One region of the Streptomyces poriticola genome, then DNA from elsewhere that is predicted to be linked to it. Evidence: riboswitches for the same ligand, from Rfam matches in the RefSeq annotation. Region 1 holds a riboswitch; the other holds the start of a gene.
The links. Region 1 has a riboswitch for cobalamin ahead of V5O46_RS20040 (energy-coupling factor ABC transporter permease). Riboswitches for the same ligand answer to the same signal wherever they lie in the genome.

Region 1 (4,400 bases):
AAGACGACGCCGCCGGCCACCCATCCGCTCTCCCGGTCCGTGCGCGTCCGCGGGGGCGCGGTGCCGCCGGAGGAGGGGGTGCCTGCGGGGGGCGTACCGGGGGAAGGTGCGTCGTGCTGGCTCATGAGCGGCGTCCTTTCTCACGGGTCCTCCGAGCCTGCGCGGAGCGGCGGCATACGGCCATGCGGGATGCGCCGGACGGGTGAGCCCGGGTCGGAGGCCAGAACATGCGGCCGGTGCGGGCCTCGCGTTGACTGGCCCCACATGCCGTCGGGGAGCCCCGGAGGACCACATGAGCGCGCCGGCGAACGCGGCCGTGCCGCAGGCCGAGCAGTCACTGCGCGACACCGTGCTCAGCCGCGGCTATCTGCGGTTGCTGCTGCTGTGTGTGCTGCTGGGCGTGCCGATCGCCCTCGCGTGCTTCTTCTTCGTCGGGCTCCAGCACCTGCTCCAGCACTGGGTGTGGGAGTCGGCGCCCGAGGCGCTCGGCTACGCCGGGCCGCCCTGGTGGTGGCCGCTGCCGGCGCTGGTGCTGGCCGGGCTGATCCTGGCACCGATCGTGACCCGGGTCCCGGGCTCGGGCGGCCATCTGCCGGTGAACGGTCTGGGCGGTGCGCCGGTCGGTCCGAAGGAGCTGCCCGGCACGGTGCTGGCCGCGCTGGCGACGCTGCCGCTCGGGGTGGTGCTCGGCCCGGAGGCGCCGCTGCTGGCGATCGGCAGCGGGCTGGCGCTGCTGGCGGTGCGGCGGTCGGCCGCGGCGGATGCGAAGGCGCGGGCGGTGGTGGCGACGGCCGGGTCCACCGCGGCCATCTCCACCATCCTCGGTGGGCCGATCGCGGCGGCGGTGCTGCTCATCGAGGGGGCCGGGCTGGGCGGCGCCCGGCTGGTGGCACTGCTGCTGCCCTGCCTGCTGGCCAGCGCCGCGGGCGCGCTGGTGTTCACCGGCTTCGGCGACTGGACGGGCCTGGAGACCGGTGCACTCGCGCTGGGCGAGCTCCCGTCGGCGGCCGGTCCGGACGTCGGCGACTTCCTGTGGGGATTGCCGGTGGCGGCGCTGATCGCGGTGCTGGTCACCCTGGGACGTGAACTGGGCCGCTCCACCGTCGGCTTCACCCGGCGGGGCAGCAAGGCCGCCCGCACCGTGGCCTGCGCCACCGCCGTGGGTGTCTGTATCACCGCCTACGCCCTGATCACGGGCCGCTCCCCGGCCGAGGCCGCGCTGTCCGGGCAGGCCACGCTGGCCGAGCTCGCCGCGGATCCGCACGCCTGGTCGGTGGGCGCGCTGGTCGCGCTGGTCGCCTGCAAGGGGCTGGCGTGGGCCGTCTCGCTGGGCAGTCTGCGGGGCGGCCCGATCTTCCCCGCGGTGCTGCTGGGCACGGCGACGGCCACGGCCTTCTCCGGGCTGCCGGGGTTCGGTACGGCGCCGGCCCTGGGACTGGGGATCGCCGCCGCGGCGTCCGCGACCACCGGGCTGCCGCTGGCCAGCGCGGTGCTGGCGGCGCTCCTGCTCGGCGGGGACGCCGCCGAGCAGATGCCGCTGATCGTCGCGGCGTCGGTCGTCGCCTTCATCGTCGGCCAGCTGGTGCGGCGGCAGCGGCCCGAGGGGGCGACGGACACGGCCGGGGCGGCGGGGGCGGCCCGGTGACCGGCCGACGGGACTCCCGACGGGACTTCGGGAGGGGCTCCCGGCGGAGGCCCTGGCCGGGCTCCTGGCGGACCGCCCGCTCCTGGCTGCCGCGCACGGTCCTCGCCGCGCTCGTGGTCGTCGCCTACTTCCTGCTGCCGCTGGACCATCTCGGCCCGCAGCACCCCGTGCTGAGCTGGGTGGTGTTCTGCCTGGTGCTCACGCTCGTCGCGCTGCTGCTGCTGCGCCAGGTCCGCCAGGTGCTCGCCGAACGCCCCGGCGCCCGGCCCGGCCTGGCCATCGCCCTGCTCACCGTACTGGCCGTACATGTCTTCGCCGCCGCGTATTATGCGCTGTCCCATCAGCCGGGCCAGTTCTCGGGGCTGCACACCCGGCTCGACGCCCTGTACTTCACCGTGGTCACGCTCGCCACCGTCGGCTACGGCGACATCACCCCGCGGGGCCAGACGGCCCGCGTCGTGACCATCGTGCAGATCCTGTACACCTTCGTGTTCCTCACCGCCGGCGCCACCGCGCTGGGCCAGTGGATGCGCGAGTTGGCGGTCCGGCGGGCGGAACGGACCGACCGCGACCGGCCCGGGTGACGGCGCACATCGGGCGCGTGACCTCGTTCCGAGCGCCGGGCACGCCCTTGTCAGCGGGACCCCGCCGCACTACTGTCACCACGCCTCGGTGAACGGGAAATCCGGTGTGATGCCGGTGCGGCCCTCGCCACTGTGATCGGGAAGTCCGGCTCCGGCCCTCGCGGGCAGCCACTGGGTCCTCACGGACCCGGGAAGGCGGAGTGCGGGCGGTGGTACCCGTCAGCCAGGAGACCGGCCGAGGCGCGTCAACCATCCACGAGGTGCTGGAGAGGGTCTGCCGAGCCATGCACATAGCCGAGGGCTTTCTGCCTCCGGCGCACGCGGTCGCCTGGGGCGCCGCGTCTGCGCCGTTCGTCGTCCACGGAGTACGGTCACTCACCCGCGAGGTCAGGGAGCATCCGGAGAGCACTCTGCTCCTCGGCGCCTCCGGGGCCTTCACGTTCGTCCTGTCCGCGCTGAAACTGCCCTCGGTCACCGGGAGTTGCTCCCACCCGACCGGCACCGGGCTGGGCGCCATCCTGTTCCGGCCGCCGGTGATGGCGGTGCTGGGCACCATCACCCTGCTGTTCCAGGCGCTGCTGCTGGCGCACGGCGGGCTGACCACGCTCGGCGCCAACGTCTTCTCCATGGCGATCGTCGGCCCCTGGGCCGGATACGCCGTCTACAAGCTGCTGCGCCGCTACGACGTGCCGCTGATGGTCGCGGTGTTCTTCGGCGCGTTCGTCGCCGACCTGTCCACCTACTGCGTCACCTCCGTGCAGCTGGCGCTGGCCTTCCCGGACCCGAGCAGCGGCTTCGCCGGCGCGCTCGGCAAGTTCGGCTCGATCTTCGCCGTCACCCAGGTCCCGCTCGCGGTCAGTGAGGGCCTGCTCACGGTGCTGGTGATGCGGCTGCTGGTGCGCTCCAGCAAGGGCGAACTGACCCGGCTGGGCGTGCTGCTGACGAGGCCGAAGAAGAAGTCCGAGCAGGCCGACCAGGAGGCGGTGGCCCAGTGAAGCGCAACACACGGATCAACGCCCTGCTGCTGCTCGCGGTGGCCGCGCTCGCCGTGATCCCGCTCGTGTTCGGGCTCGGCGACCACAAGGAGGAGCCGTTCGCCGGCGCGGACGGCGAGGCGGAGACGGCGATCACCGAGATCGACCCGGACTACGAGCCGTGGTTCTCGCCGCTGTACGAACCGCCGTCCGGGGAGATCGAGTCCGCCCTGTTCGCCCTGCAGGCGGCGCTCGGCGCCGGGGTGCTGGCCTACTACTTCGGGCTGCGCCGGGGCAGGCGGCAGGGCGAGGAACGGGCCCTGGCCGCCCCGCAGGACGCCCCCGCCGGGGACTGAGTGCTGCCGATCGACGCGGCGGCGCACAGCAGTCGCTGGCGCCGCCGCCATCCCGTGGACAAGGCCGTGCTCGGGCTGGGCCTGACCCTCCTGGCGATCTCGCTGCCGCCCTGGCCGGGCGCGGCACTGGTGCTGGTGACGGCGCTCGCGGTGCTGCTCGGCCCGGCGGGGGTGCCGGCGCGCCGGCTGTGGCGGGCCTGGCGGGTGCCGCTCGGCTTCTGTGTCACCGGGGCGCTGCCGCTGCTGGTGCAGGTCGGCGGTCCGGACGCGTTCCTGTCACCGGCCGACGGCGGTCCGGCGCGGGCGGGCGGGCTGCTGCTGCGCACCTCGGCGGCCTCGCTCGGGGTGCTGCTGTTCGCGTTCACCACCCCGATGTCCGACCTGCTGCCGCGGCTGGTGCGGGCCGGGGTGCCCGCACCGGTGGTCGACGTGGCGCTGGTGACGTACCGGATGAGCTTTCTGCTGCTGGACTCGGTGCGCCGGGTGCGGCAGGCGCAGGCGGCCCGGCTGGGGCACACCTCGCGGGCCGCGGCCTGGCGTTCACTGGCCGGGCTCGGCGCCACGGCGTTCGTGCGGTCCTTCGACCGGGCGGCGCGGCTGCAGACGGGGCTCGCCGGGCGCGGCTACGACGGCACGCTGCGCGTGCTGGTGCCCGAGGCCCGGGTGTCGGTGCCGTTCACCGCCGCGAGCTGTGTGCTGCTCGCGGTGCTGGCCGTCCTCACCTTCCTACTGGAAAGGCCGCTGACGTGAGCGACTCCGAGCTCGTCGCCCTGCGGGGCGCCTCCTTCGCGTACGAGGACGGGCCCACCGTACTGCGCGACCTGGACTTCCGGGTGCCCGA
Region 2 (4,400 bases), on a different contig from region 1:
GCGCCCCGGAGTACTCCCGCAGCGCGTCCCGCCCCTCGATCCGTCGGCCGCCCCCGGGCCACTCCCAGACCCCGTCCCGGGGGGCGGGCCGGAGCCGGCGGGGCGGGCCGGGACGCTCATGGCGTCCCGGCCCGGTCCCGCACGGGCGGTCAGGAGGCGGGCAGCTCCCCGCGGACCGTGCGGGCCGCGGTGACCAGGTTCTCCAGGGAGGCCCGGGTCTCCGGCCAGGCGCGGGTCTTCAGACCGCAGTCCGGGTTGACCCACAGCCGCTCGGCGGGGATCGCCCTCAGGCCGGTGCGCAGCAGCTCGGCGGCCTCCTCGGCGCTCGGGACGCGCGGGGAGTGGATGTCGTACACGCCGGGGCCGGCCTCGCGCGGGTAGCCGTGGGCGGCCAGCTCGCGGGCGACCTGCATATGGGAACGGGCCGCCTCCAGGCTGATCACATCGGCGTCCAGGTCGTCGATGGCCTGCACGATGTCGCCGAACTCGGCGTAGCACATGTGCGTGTGGATCTGGGTGTCGGGGCGGACCCCGGCCGTGGTGAGCCGGAACGCCTCCGTCGCCCACGTCAGGTACGCCGGCCGGTCCGCGGCGCGCAGCGGCAGGGTCTCGCGCAGGGCCGGCTCGTCGACCTGGATGACCGAGGTGCCGGCCTCCTCCAGATCGCCGACCTCGTCGCGCAGGGCGAGGGCGACCTGGCGTGCGGTGTCCCCGAGCGGCTGGTCGTCGCGGACGAAGGACCAGGCGAGCATGGTGACCGGGCCGGTCAGCATGCCCTTGACCGGACGGTCGGACAGCGACTGGGCGTACCTCGTCCAGCGCACCGTCATCGGCTCGGGGCGGGAGATGTCACCGGCCAGGATCGGCGGGCGGACGTAGCGGGTGCCGTAGGACTGCACCCAGCCGTGCTGGGTGGCCAGATAGCCGGTGAGCTGCTCGGCGAAGTACTGCACCATGTCGTTGCGCTCGGGCTCGCCGTGCACCAGGACGTCCAGGCCGGCCTTCTCCTGGAAGGAGATCACCTCCTGGATCTCGGCCCTGATCCGCTCCTCGTAGCCGGCCGCGTCGATACGGCCGGTGCGCAGGTCCGCCCGGGCGGTGCGCAGTTCGCCGGTCTGCGGGAAGGAGCCGATCGTGGTGGTCGGCAGCAGCGGCAGCCCGAGGTGGGCGCGCTGGGCGGCGGTGCGCTCCGCGTACGGCTGGGAGCGGCGGGCGTCGGCCTCGGTGACGGCGGCGGTGCGGGCGCGCACGGCGGGGTCGTGGGTGATCGGGGAGCTGGCCCGGGAGGCCAGGTCGGCCCGGTTGGCGGCGAGTTCGGCGCCGATGGCGTCGGTGCCGCGGGCCAGGCCCTTGGCGAGGGTGACGATCTCGGCGGTCTTCTGCCGGGCGAAGGCCAGCCAGCGCAGGATCTGCGGCTCGATGTCCCGTTCCGTCGCGGCGTCGAGCGGGACGTGCAGAAGCGAGCAGGACGCCGACACGTCCACCCGGTCGGCCAGCCCCAGCAGGGTGCCCAGCGTGGTCAGGGACGCGCCCAGGTCGTTGACCCAGATGTTGCGGCCGTTGACGACACCGGCGACCAGCCGCTTGCCCGGCAGCCCGCCGACCGCGGCGAGCGCGTCCAGGTTGGCGGCGGCGGCCTCGGTGAAGTCCAGCGCGAGCCCGTCCACCGGCGCCTTGGCGAGCACCGGCAGCGCATCGCCGAGCCGGTCGAAGTAGGAGGCGACCAGCAGCTTCGGCCGGTCGGTGAGCCGGCCGAGGTCGCGGTAGGCGCGCTCGGCGGCGTTGAGCTCGGCCGGGGTGCGGTCCTGGACCAGGGCGGGCTCGTCCAGCTGCACCCACTCGGCGCCGGCCGCGCGGAGGTCGGCGAGCACCTCCGCGTACACCGGGAGCAGCCGGTCCAGCAGGGTCAGCGGGTCGAAGTCCGCGGCCACGCCGGGCGCGGGCTTGGCCAGCAGGAGATAGGTGACGGGTCCGACGAGGACCGGGCGGGCCGTCAGGCCGAGTGCCAGGGCCTCCTTCAGCTCGGCGACCTGCTTGGCCGGGTCCGCCGTGAACACCGTGTCCGGGCCCAGTTCCGGGACGAGGTAGTGGTAGTTGGTGTCGAACCACTTCGTCATCTCCAGCGGCGCCACGTCCTGGGTGCCGCGGGCCATGGCGAAGTACCCGTCCAGGGCGTCCGCCTCGACGGCGGCCCGGTGCCGCTCGGGGATCGCGCCGACCATCACGCTGGTGTCGAGGACATGGTCGTAGTACGAGAAGTCGCCGGTCGGGACCTCGTCGAGGCCGGCCCCGGCGAGCTGCTGCCAGTTGGTGCGGCGCAGTTCGGCGGCGGTGGCGTGCAGGTCGGAGGCGGCGGTCCGGCCCTTCCAGTAGCCCTCGACCGCCTTCTTCAGTTCCCGGTTCCGGCCCTGGCGGGGGTAGCCGTACACGGTGGCCCGTGCTGCCGCGGCTGCGGACTTCGCTGTCACGGAGATCTCCTTCGCGAGATGAATCCCTGAGATCCCGGGGACGGGACGAGAGCGCGAAGGGACGACGGACCCGGCGGGACGACCGTGCGCGGCAAGCGCGCTCCTCCGCCTGGTGTGTTCGCCGACCCGCCCTCGAGGTCACCGGGATGTCCGCGCCCGAGTGGTTCGCGCGCGGGCAGATGGCAGGTCTTCGGACTCGCGGGCACGTCAGCGCCGTCCATCGACGCGAACACCTACTGGCCGTCGCTTCCCAGGCCCCGTACCTCGGGCCCAGTGCGTATGACGGCGGTCGTTCCCGCTCACCGCTGCGGGGCAGTCCCGGATTCCCACCGGGTTCCCTCTTGCGACGCATCCCGCCTGGCGGACGGGGCGAACCAGCTGCACCGCACAGACTACGGGCAGTTCCGCCGGCGCGCCGGACCGCGTCCAGAATCCGGAAGGCGAAGTGGGACACCGCCGGCCGGGAACCCATCGCCCTTCCGCCCCGACTGCTCTCATCAGACGAACGGGAGGTGTGATGAACGGGCTGGAAGTCCGGATGCGCGACGTCGCCTGCCGGCACGGCCGGGTCGAGGCCGTCCGCGGAGTGGACCTGGACGTCACCGCGGGCGAGCGGGTGGCGCTGACCGGCACCAACGGATCGGGCAAGACCACGCTCGTCCGCGCCGTGCTGGGCCTGCACCGCCGGGCCGGCGGACAGATCCTGGTCGGCGGCCGGGGCACCGCGACACCGGCCGAGTGGGCGTGGCGGCGCCGGGCCTGCGCCTGGATCCCGCAGAAGCCCGCCGCGGGCCGGTTCCCGCTGCTCGCGAGCGAGCTGCTGGCCAGCTCCGGCGCTTCCGCACCGGCCGTGGAGGCCGCGGACCGGCTCGGCGTCGGTTCCCTGACCGGGCGTCCGCTGCACACCCTGTCCGGCGGGCAGCTGCAGCGCATGTACCTGGCCCGTGCGGTCGGCTGCGTCGCCGCCGGGGCGGGGGTGCTGCTGGCCGACGAGCCCACGGCCGCGCTCGACTTCGCCGGGCAGGAGGAGGCCGCCGACGTGCTGCTGTCCCTTCCGGTGACGGTGGTCGTCGTCACCCACGACCGGGCGCTCGCCGACCGCTGCGACCGGGTGCTGGAGATGGCAGCCGGACGGATCAGGGAGGCGCGGTGACCGTCCACCTCGCCGCCGACGTCGCGGAGCTCCTCCAGCTCCTGCCCGTGCAGCGGGCCGGGGCCGCCCTGCTGCTGGCCGCGGTCGGACTGCCCGTCGTCGGAGTGGTGATCGTCGGGCTGGACATCATGCCGGTGCGGTTCGCGATGATGCACGTCGCGCTGCTGGGCATCGCCGTCGGGCTGCTGACCGGCCTGGACCCGATGCTGTGCGCCCTGGTCGCCTGTGCCCTCGCGGGCGCCGGCGTGGCGCCGCTGGCCCGCACCCCGGACGGCCTGTCCGGCGCGATGGGCCTGCTGATGAGTCTGGCGATCGCCGCCGCCCTGCTGGTGCTGGCGGTGTCCGGCGTCAACGCACAGGGCGCGTTCGCCCTGCTCTGGGGCTCCATCCTGTCCGTCGGCACGGCCGACCTGTGGCTGCTGGGCGCGCTCGCCGTCGTCGTACCGGGGCTGTTCTGGTGGCGGCGCCGGGACCTGGGCCTGCTGCTGCACGACCGCGAGGTCGCCCTCGCCTCCGGGGTCCGCGTCGACCTGCTCACCCTGCTCCTGCTGGTCCTGGTCGCGGTGTCCGTGGCCGGGGCCATCAAACTGACCGGCGCGCTGCTCGTCGACGCGCTGACCCTGCTGCCCGCGCTGGCCGCCCGCCGGCTCGGCACCTCCCTGAAGTCCATCACCGCCTGGGCCGTCGGCATCGGCGTCGTCGTGAACCTCACCGGGTTCCTCGTCGCGCTGAAGCTCGACTGGCCCCCCGGACCCGTGCTCGTCCTGACGGCCGGGGCC

Region 2: another riboswitch for cobalamin. It lies ahead of metE (5-methyltetrahydropteroyltriglutamate--homocysteine S-methyltransferase); the one in region 1 lies ahead of V5O46_RS20040 (energy-coupling factor ABC transporter permease).

What each region holds. Positions count from the first base shown of each region.
Region 1 covers NZ_JBAGKH010000016.1:14,243-18,642, forward strand. The annotation lists gene V5O46_RS20025 (DUF7144 family membrane protein) at 1-125, opposite strand, end outside; gene V5O46_RS20030 (voltage-gated chloride channel family protein) at 293-1,645, shown strand; gene V5O46_RS20035 (potassium channel family protein) at 1,759-2,229, shown strand; cobalamin riboswitch at 2,299-2,483, shown strand; gene V5O46_RS20040 (energy-coupling factor ABC transporter permease) at 2,514-3,224, shown strand; gene V5O46_RS20045 (energy-coupling factor ABC transporter substrate-binding protein) at 3,221-3,559, shown strand; gene cbiQ (cobalt ECF transporter T component CbiQ) at 3,560-4,309, shown strand; gene V5O46_RS20055 (ATP-binding cassette domain-containing protein) at 4,306-4,400, shown strand, end outside.
Region 2 covers NZ_JBAGKH010000004.1:360,210-364,609, reverse strand. The annotation lists partial or broken gene V5O46_RS09290 (nuclear transport factor 2 family protein) at 1-76, opposite strand, end outside; gene metE (5-methyltetrahydropteroyltriglutamate--homocysteine S-methyltransferase) at 150-2,468, opposite strand; cobalamin riboswitch at 2,633-2,862, opposite strand; gene V5O46_RS09280 (metal ABC transporter ATP-binding protein) at 2,986-3,621, shown strand; gene V5O46_RS09275 (metal ABC transporter permease) at 3,618-4,400, shown strand, end outside.